One region of the Shewanella frigidimarina NCIMB 400 genome, then DNA from elsewhere that is predicted to be linked to it. Evidence: riboswitches for the same ligand, from Rfam matches in the RefSeq annotation. Region 1 holds a riboswitch; the other holds the start of a gene.
The links. Region 1 has a riboswitch for thiamine pyrophosphate ahead of thiC (phosphomethylpyrimidine synthase ThiC). Riboswitches for the same ligand answer to the same signal wherever they lie in the genome.

Region 1 (4,442 bases):
ACTTATAGCTGGTTAACTAGAATACGTAATTGACATTGAGCTCCAGTGAGCGACCCGAACCGGCTATTTGTTGAAAACCGTTACTGCTGTCAGCCTTATATTCAGCGATACTGACACCGCCCAGAGGCAGTTGATAATACTCATCCAGTAGATTTTTCACTGCAATAGTCATTGTGGCATCATGCCATTGGATACTGCTGCTTAAATTAAGCAGTGAGTAACTGTCAGTTGTGTTTTCTAAACGCTGTTCATCCACGCGATCTTTACTTGCAACCCATTGCCAACTGAACCTATTTTGCCAATCACCTAGCTGTTGTTGCAAAGCTAGCTCTGTTTGCAAAGGTTTTATTTGATACAGCGGCTGGTCATTGTCATCTCTTTCGCCGCGAGTTGCGTTGATGTTAGCGTTAAAGCGCCATTTACCCGTGTCATTGTCTGCTAGTTGATATTCAGCATCAATGCGTGCACCAAACAGGGTGGCGTCGACATTTGTAAACTGTAAAATATGACGACTATTAGTATCGATGCTTGTGCGATTAAAGCTGCTGACCACATTGGCATCAATAAAATCGTTAATGCTGCTGTACCAAGCTGTTGCACTAAATGCTAAATCATCTTGTACTAGCTTGTAAGCCATACTCAATGTATGTGCAGTTTCTGCACTAAGGTCTGGGTTGCCTATGTAGCCGTTTGCATCGCCATACCAGCCAATCATCGTTGTGGCCATGGTGCTTTGGCCCCAACTGTATCGCTCATATAAATTGGGTGCGCGGTTCTTTTGGGCTAAACCAAGCTCTATCACTTCAGTATCACTGAGTTGATAGCGAGCTAGAAGGGTGGCATCGATGTTATTGTCATTGCGCTTTCGATAGAGGCCATTAAATTCATCTGCGGCTATGGCATTAACATTGGTCATGCCCATCATGCTCATGGTGTTATAAGGCTGAACCTCACCTGTGCTGGTTGATACGTATTCATAACGAACACCTGCAGACAGCCACCAACGTGTATTCATTGTTTGTTGCCACTCGGCATAAAGAGCTGCACGTTGGCGTTCGCCACCATTAATATTGACATAGTCATTGGGACCCATCATGGCTGAACCTTCAATCGCAGGCCATGTATCATCAAGTTGATAAACATAATATTCTTGGCCAATTAATAAGGTGCTGTCTGAGCTCATTGGTAGCTGCCAATGCAGTTGGTAACTGTAATCTTTACCCTTAGTTTTCATTGGCATCATGCCGGTTTTTTCATCGGTAAAGAAGCCCATTTGATGCTCTACATTGTGCCAGTTTGCTTGGGCTGTGAACTCGCCTTCGTTTTCAAGTGTTCGTTGATAACGTACTAATGCGCCATAACTGTCATTATTCGTCATGTCCATATACTGGTTTGCAAAACCTTGAAAGGGGATATGTTGATGAGTCAATTTGACAGCAACTTGTTGAATGTCATCTTGCCAAGCAGCGGTTAATGCATGATTTTGTGATTGGTATAAAGTGTCTAGTACTTTATCGCCATGGGCATCTGTATAGCTGTTTGCATCTTCAAATGATCCTTGGTAATTAAAGCTTAATGTTTTACTAGCAACAGTGGCATTTACACCTGCGAGAATGGCGTCATTGGTGCTTCGATAACCGCTAGATATGTTACCACTTTGCCATGTCACTGTGTCGCTATCGGTAAATACAGGGGTTAAGCTAGTGACGTTAATTACGCCTGCAATGTTATCGCCACCGGCGCTCACCGGAGAGACTCCAGCAACCACTTGGGTCGAACTAATTTGATTGGCTGACACATATGAAAGTGGCGGGTTCATCTGGTTTGCACATGATGACGTAATGTCGCTGCCATCAATGAGCACTTTGATCCGATCGCCCATCATGCCATTTAAAATCGGTAATGCAGATACGCCACCCGCTTCAGAAAAATCTACACCTTGTTTATTTAATAAGTTTTGGGCAGAACCGAGTAAATCGTTATTGGCCGCTTGTCCATGTACTTCAACCCGCTCAATGCCTTCACTATTTCGCTTATCATACTGTTCAGCCATCACTGGTTGTGTAATAGCAAACATTATAGCCAATGCAATTGATGAGTAAACCCATGGGGAATTAGTATTTAATTTAATGGTTTGCATTACTTTATTTGTCAATGTCATCACCTTTATTGTTATTTTATCAACCTTTGATGAATATATTTCAAAGGTGTTTATTAGTCTGTTAAATTATAACCTGCTAATAAATATGATGAATGCGACATAGTGTCGCAGCTTGATGAATAGCTGTCTGTGGTGATAAATGAATCATTGAGATATCAATGACACTGCATCAGTTTCTGACATGTGGATTGATGACTTTTGTATGAAATGATTATTTTAGTGCTTGTTATTTAGCGACAAGCTTGCTTATACTGCGTGACATCTTGTCGGAGTGCCATTATGGCTGAGACCGTTTATTCGGGATCCGTTGAACCTGATCAGGCTAGAACCTGCGAAGGAAACAAGCGTAATAATCATGATTATTGGGAAGATAAATAACGTATTAACACGATTGTAATTGGACGTTTACCTCCGAGTTTTTTATCGGCTTATATTCCAGTTACGTTATTACTTTAGTATTTTTCTATGTGATTATTGACGTAAGCAATAGCTTTTTTATTGTTTACTGCTGCTATCAACACCTCTCCAGACAAGCAACTCTACTCTTAATATTGAGGTTGCTAATGTCAAATCCAAACCGTCGTCAAACTCGAGCTAACGCTCAACAATTTATTGATACCCTTAAACCGTTACAACATCCTAACTCGGAAAAAGTCTATTTAGCGGGTAGTCGTGCTGATATCAACGTTGCTATGCGTCAAGTTAATCAAACTGATACCGTTATTGGTGGTACCGACGCTGAACCCATTAAACAAGCCAATCCGCCGATCATGGTTTATGACTGCGCGGGTGCTTATTCTGATCCCCTTGCTGATATCAATGTGCGTGAAGGCTTACCTAAAATCCGTCAAGCATGGATTGATGAGCGACAAGATACTGAGCAATTAACGGGTGCAAGTTCGGGTTTTACCCAACAACGACTGGCCGACGATGGACTCGATCATTTACGATTTGACGCCTTAGTCGCGCCTAAACGTGCCAAGAAGGGCAAATGCGTGACCCAAATGTATTATGCACGCCAAGGTATTATTACCCCTGAAATGGAATACATTGCCATTCGTGAAAACATGGCTCGCGCTGAAGTAACCGATAGCGTGTTGACTCAAAAAGCCCCAGGTGAGAATTTTGGTGCACATATTGGGCAACTTATCACTCCTGAGTTTGTCCGCGATGAAGTCGCCCGAGGTCGAGCAATTATTCCGCTGAATATTAACCATCCTGAAACTGAACCTATGATTATTGGGCGTAATTTTTTGGTGAAGGTGAATGCCAATATTGGTAATTCGGCGGTGACATCTTCGATTGAAGAAGAAGTTGAAAAACTCGTGTGGTCTACCCGTTGGGGCGCCGATACGGTCATGGATTTGTCGACTGGACGTTATATTCATGAAACGCGTGAGTGGCTTATCCGTAATTCGCCTGTGCCGATTGGTACTGTGCCGATTTATCAAGCATTAGAAAAGGTTAATGGCGTTGCCGAAGACCTCAGTTGGGCGGTATTTAGAGATACATTGATTGAACAAGCCGAGCAGGGCGTAGACTATTTTACGATTCATGCAGGGGTGTTATTGCGTTATGTACCCATGACCGCCAAACGCCTTACCGGCATTGTGTCGCGTGGCGGTTCAATTATGGCTAAGTGGTGTTTAAGTCATCATCAAGAAAGTTTCTTATATGAACATTTTCGCGATATTTGCCAAATTTGCGCCCAATACGATGTGTCGTTGTCGTTAGGGGATGGTATGCGCCCCGGTTCAATTGCCGACGCCAATGATGAAGCGCAATTTGCGGAATTAGAAACCTTAGGTGAATTGGTCAAAATTGCATGGGAATACGATGTGCAGACCATCATCGAAGGCCCAGGTCATGTGCCAATGCAATTGATTAAAGTCAATATGGAAAAGCAATTGGCCCTTTGTGATGAAGCGCCATTTTATACATTAGGCCCACAAACAACCGATATTGCGCCTGGCTATGATCACTTCACCTCAGGTATTGGTGCTGCCATGATGGCTTGGTACGGCGTGGCGATGTTGTGTTACGTCACCCCTAAAGAACACTTAGGTTTGCCTAACAAAGAAGATGTAAAACAAGGCTTAATTGCCTACAAGATTGCTGCCCATGCTGCGGATGTCGCTAAAGGTCATCCAGGTGCGCAAGTACGTGATAATGCATTATCAAAAGCCCGCTTTGAATTCCGTTGGGAAGATCAATATAACCTAGGTCTTGATCCTGATACCGCTCGTGCTTACCACGACGAATCGTTACCACAAGAATCAGC
Region 2 (4,442 bases), 810 kb from region 1:
ACACACAAAAACAGCTTTACCCCACTTTTGGTGTGCAGCTTGCATTTCAACGGCTAACATCGACATCACATCTGTATATTCACCACAGACTTGGGTTGCCATCGCGTTTGTCACTCGTTGAATATTGTCATAACTATCCACTCTGCCGATAAACCATTGAATAGGATCAAGATAGTTCTCATTAAACGGATACATGCTGATCTCTGCAGTTAACTTCATTTTTTATTCCTTAATTAAAACCGCTACAACTGTGGTTGCAGCGGTTTTGTGTCATTACATAAATTTAACTTCTAATGTCACACCCATTTGGCGCGGATCACCGTAACGAATATATTGCTTATCTGCCCAATCTTGATCTGGTTCGTTGCCAAAGTAAAAGCCTCGCACACCATATTGTTCATCAAACAAATTACGGCCCCATAAATATGCCGACCATGTTGGCGTTTCATAACCTAGGCGGGCGTTGTAAATGGTATAGGCTTCTGACTGCGATTCATTGCTGTCAGAATAATAAAACTGGCTTTTACCACTGGCATTCACGTTTGCAAACCAACCAGAATCAGCAACATAGGTCATACCGGCACTGTAAGTAAATTTAGGCGAATGCGCTAAATCGCGTCCAGATAAATCGATGGTAGAACCGTATTTGTCACTGTATTGATATTGACCATATTCAGTTTCTAACCAACCGAAACTACCATAAAATTCAATATTTTCTGTCAAATACCATTTTGCATCGAGTTCCGCGCCATAGTTACTTGAACTACCGGCATTTTCGGTAAATAGAATAAAACGCTGCGGGCTATCTGGGTCTTGTAAAGATGCGGCAACTTGTTGATCTTGGCGATCCATATAAAACAGCGCCAAGGTAGAATCCACTTCTCCATCAAACCAGCTCGATTTTAGGCCAACTTCATAGTTATATAAAATCTCAGTGTCGAACTGTTTCTTGTCAGACAATTCAGCAGGCAATGTCATATTAAAACCGCCCGCCTTATAACCGCGGGCGACACGAGCATAAGCATTGTGATTAGCATTAATGGCTTTTGACAACGCAATATGGCCTCCCCACATATCTTCTGATGGGGCAAAGTTATCTTTATTGCTGTCGCTATAATCACTATCGCGACGCTCGAAACGTAACCCTGTCGACAATAAGTAATCATCACCTAAATGGCTGTCTAGCTGACCAAATACGGCATAGTTTGTCGCTTCGTAATTTGACTGCAATACTTCATCTGGCCAGGTGTTGTATTCCGAGTATAAGTCGTTATCTTCTTTCAAATTCATCGCGTATACACCCAACAACCAGTCGGTACTACCGGCGAGGATGCGTCCTGCATCTTTGGATGATAAACGGAACTCTTGGGTTAAGGTTTTACGATCGCCTTTTTTGTCCCAGGTGTAATCATAAACACACGGCTCAGTACCAGACACAGCTCCCGCATCGTCATAGACGCTACATGCTTTACTCGCCCAATAATCCGAATTGGCCCAATCACCATCATAAGCATAGTGATGATCAGTTTGCGCAAATGATGTTAATGATGTGAAGTCAAATGCTTGCATACCCGTGAAAATAAACTTAACTCCTACTCCTGTGGTTTTCTGTGCATCGATACCGGGTTGGTCAGTTAAGGTGTTACTGCGATTATTATCTAATGTCCATACATCGTAACCATTATCAAAATTGGCATGTAATAAGGTTAAATCAACTTGAAGATCGTCTGTAGCGTACCAACGGAACTTAGCTCTCGCCGTTAACTCATCGCGCTCATTAGTATCATCACGGTTAAGATAAAGGTTATCACGGTAGCCATTTTGATTGTGTTGTTCTAGTGATACACGGTAGAGCAATTTACCCGAATCATTGAGTGGACCCGAACTAAAGCCTGAAAGCGTGCGAAGGTTGTCGTCACCTAAACTGACTTTTGCGCCATGTTCAAATGATTCAGTAGGATCATTACTTTTTAAGTAAATTAATCCAGCTAACGCATTAGCTCCATATTGGGTGCCTTGTGGACCGCGCAATACTTCAACTTGCTGCATGTCGTACATACTCGACACCATGCCAAGGCCAGACAAATCGATATCATCAACGACAAAGCCAACAGATGAATTGGGTGCACCTTGATATTGTTCTTGTTCACCGACACCACGAATTTGGAAGTATTTAGGACGAGAACTGCCACCAGACCAGTTAAAGTTTGCAATAGAATTGAGCACATCTTCAAAATGTTGTGCCCCTTCGTCTTCTAATTGCTGGGCATCAATAACCGTCACACTTGACGGCATTTTATCAAGGCTGATATTACTAAAGTCAGCGTTAACAACAATAACTTCCATTTTTTCATATTCAGGAGTTACCCGTTCAACATCAGCAGTTTTAGCCATAGCAACAGGCGAGCTCAATGCTGTAATAACAGCTAAAGCAATGGGAGTTTGGTGTAAGCCAATAGATTTTTTCGTGAACATAGGACCTCAAATAATTATTTTGAGATCCGGCAAGAGTAGCGAATAAGAGGTGCACATAAAGATAGTGTGGCCCATTCCTACGCCGGTATAAGCCGGATCAGGTTCTAAGGGTTCGTCATACAGACATCTCAGTTCAGGTTTTACTGAACACCCCTTGGCGGCCACGATTATAAACTAACTTCAACATGAATACACGAGCAGCTATACAATTTGATAACTCAACGATGTAATTGATTAACTTTATGTTAAATCTCAGTAATCATGTATCTTCAAACTTCATGTTGTGACGGTTAATTTGAGAAAGCTTCACGTACATAAATATCAAATCGAGTGGCTTGTGAATTAGGCGCGACTGCACCAACTTGTAATTGCTGTTTGCCATGTAATTTAACCGACTTCCAACTGCTTGCTTCATCCTCAACTGTAAATCCGCTGGCATCGTACCAAGTGAATTTATATTGCAGACGTAAGTCAGTGCTCGATTTACTTTGAATTAACGCCGATGCTTTGATTAAATCAGCAACCATGACCGATGAAATATCCACAACATTGACATCGCTGGCAAAAGAGCTGTTATCGACCCTAACCTGCCCACTTGAATCTACCGAAATACCTACTGTGTTATGCGCACAGGCGCTAAGCAACAGTGCTGATGCGAACACAAAGATTGACGTTATTTTCATGCTATTCCCTTATTTGCTGTTAATGTAAAGCGTTGATTTAATCTAGCAAAAAATGTGCTCTAGCTGTGGCTATCAATTGTTTACGGTTGGTTTGCCAACAATTCATACTGACGTTAGCCACACGGCGGCCTTGGCGAGTAATTTTACATTCTGCGAATGTGTCTTGGTGTAAACCTGCGCGTAAATAATCAATTGAAAAATCAACGATTTTAGGCACTTTTTTGGCTTGCATAAATACCATTAATTGCACAATTGCTGACATTTCCATAAACCCAGCAATCACTCCACCATGTATCGCAGGTAAAATCGGATTACCAATGTTGTCATCTTTAGCTGGCAGTCTAAATACCATTTCATCACCAAAACGGGCCACTGACATGCCAATAAATTGTGAGTAAGGTACTTTCTCAAGTAAGTAACTATAATCATTCAGTTCAATGGCACGTTTAACCACATCTTGAACATCTAAAGCCTTTTGTGTATCTAGTTGGGTTGGCTCGCTCATGATGTCGCCCCCGGTAAATTACCCATTAACACTTGACGAAACTCTTCGCCGACCATTTCTGGACTAATGCGCATAAAAGATCCCACCGCGTGAGCGATAGGTTCATCAATGCTGTCTTGGTATGCTATCGCGCGGGTAAAGGCAACGCTTGACGATAAACGATAGCATTCAGCAAAGGCATAAACTGACTTATGAGGCTCGGCAGGTTTCATGTAATCGACACGTAAATCCAATGTTGGAGACAACTCTAACGATTGGTACTTTTTCAAAATGGCGCATACCACTGCGGTGCCACAAGCGGTATCGATCAAGGTTGTGATCACCCCACCGTGAATGACTCCGGTGTCTGGGTAACCAATAATATCTTGACTGTAAGGCAACTCAATTAACACGTGATGCTCGCTGGCTTCTTGCACAGTAAGCCCTAAACGACGGCACTGAGCCAACTGGTTGACAAAGCGTGTAGCAACTTCAGTTAACGGGAAAAAATCACTGTTAATTTTCATTATCCACGACTCAACATTGGGCCTAATGGTTTACCCCCTAAAAGATGCATATGAATATGGTACACCTCTTGACCGCCATGTTTATTGCAATTCATTATTAAGCGATAACCGCCTTCTGCAATACCGGCTTCATCAGCAAGTTTGGCAGCTACTGTTATCATTCGTCCTAATGCTTTTTCATCAGACGCTTTAACATCATTTGCTGTCGCGATTAAATGATTAGGGATAATCAAAATATGCGTAGGAGCTTGCGGAGTAATATCCCGAAATGCG

Region 2: another riboswitch for thiamine pyrophosphate. It lies ahead of SFRI_RS07845 (TonB-dependent receptor); the one in region 1 lies ahead of thiC (phosphomethylpyrimidine synthase ThiC).

What each region holds. Positions count from the first base shown of each region.
Region 1 covers NC_008345.1:2,630,962-2,635,403, reverse strand. Annotated here, with positions in the region: gene SFRI_RS11350 (TonB-dependent receptor plug domain-containing protein) at 17-2,161, opposite strand; TPP riboswitch at 2,419-2,518, shown strand; gene thiC (phosphomethylpyrimidine synthase ThiC) at 2,725-4,442, shown strand, end outside.
Region 2 covers NC_008345.1:1,816,710-1,821,151, reverse strand. Annotated here, with positions in the region: gene SFRI_RS07850 (YkoF family thiamine/hydroxymethylpyrimidine-binding protein) at 1-219, opposite strand, end outside; gene SFRI_RS07845 (TonB-dependent receptor) at 274-2,475, opposite strand; TPP riboswitch at 2,533-2,640, opposite strand; gene SFRI_RS07840 (YcfL family putative periplasmic lipoprotein) at 2,766-3,158, opposite strand; gene SFRI_RS07835 (PaaI family thioesterase) at 3,196-3,663, opposite strand; gene SFRI_RS07830 (PaaI family thioesterase) at 3,660-4,169, opposite strand; gene hinT (purine nucleoside phosphoramidase) at 4,169-4,442, opposite strand, start outside.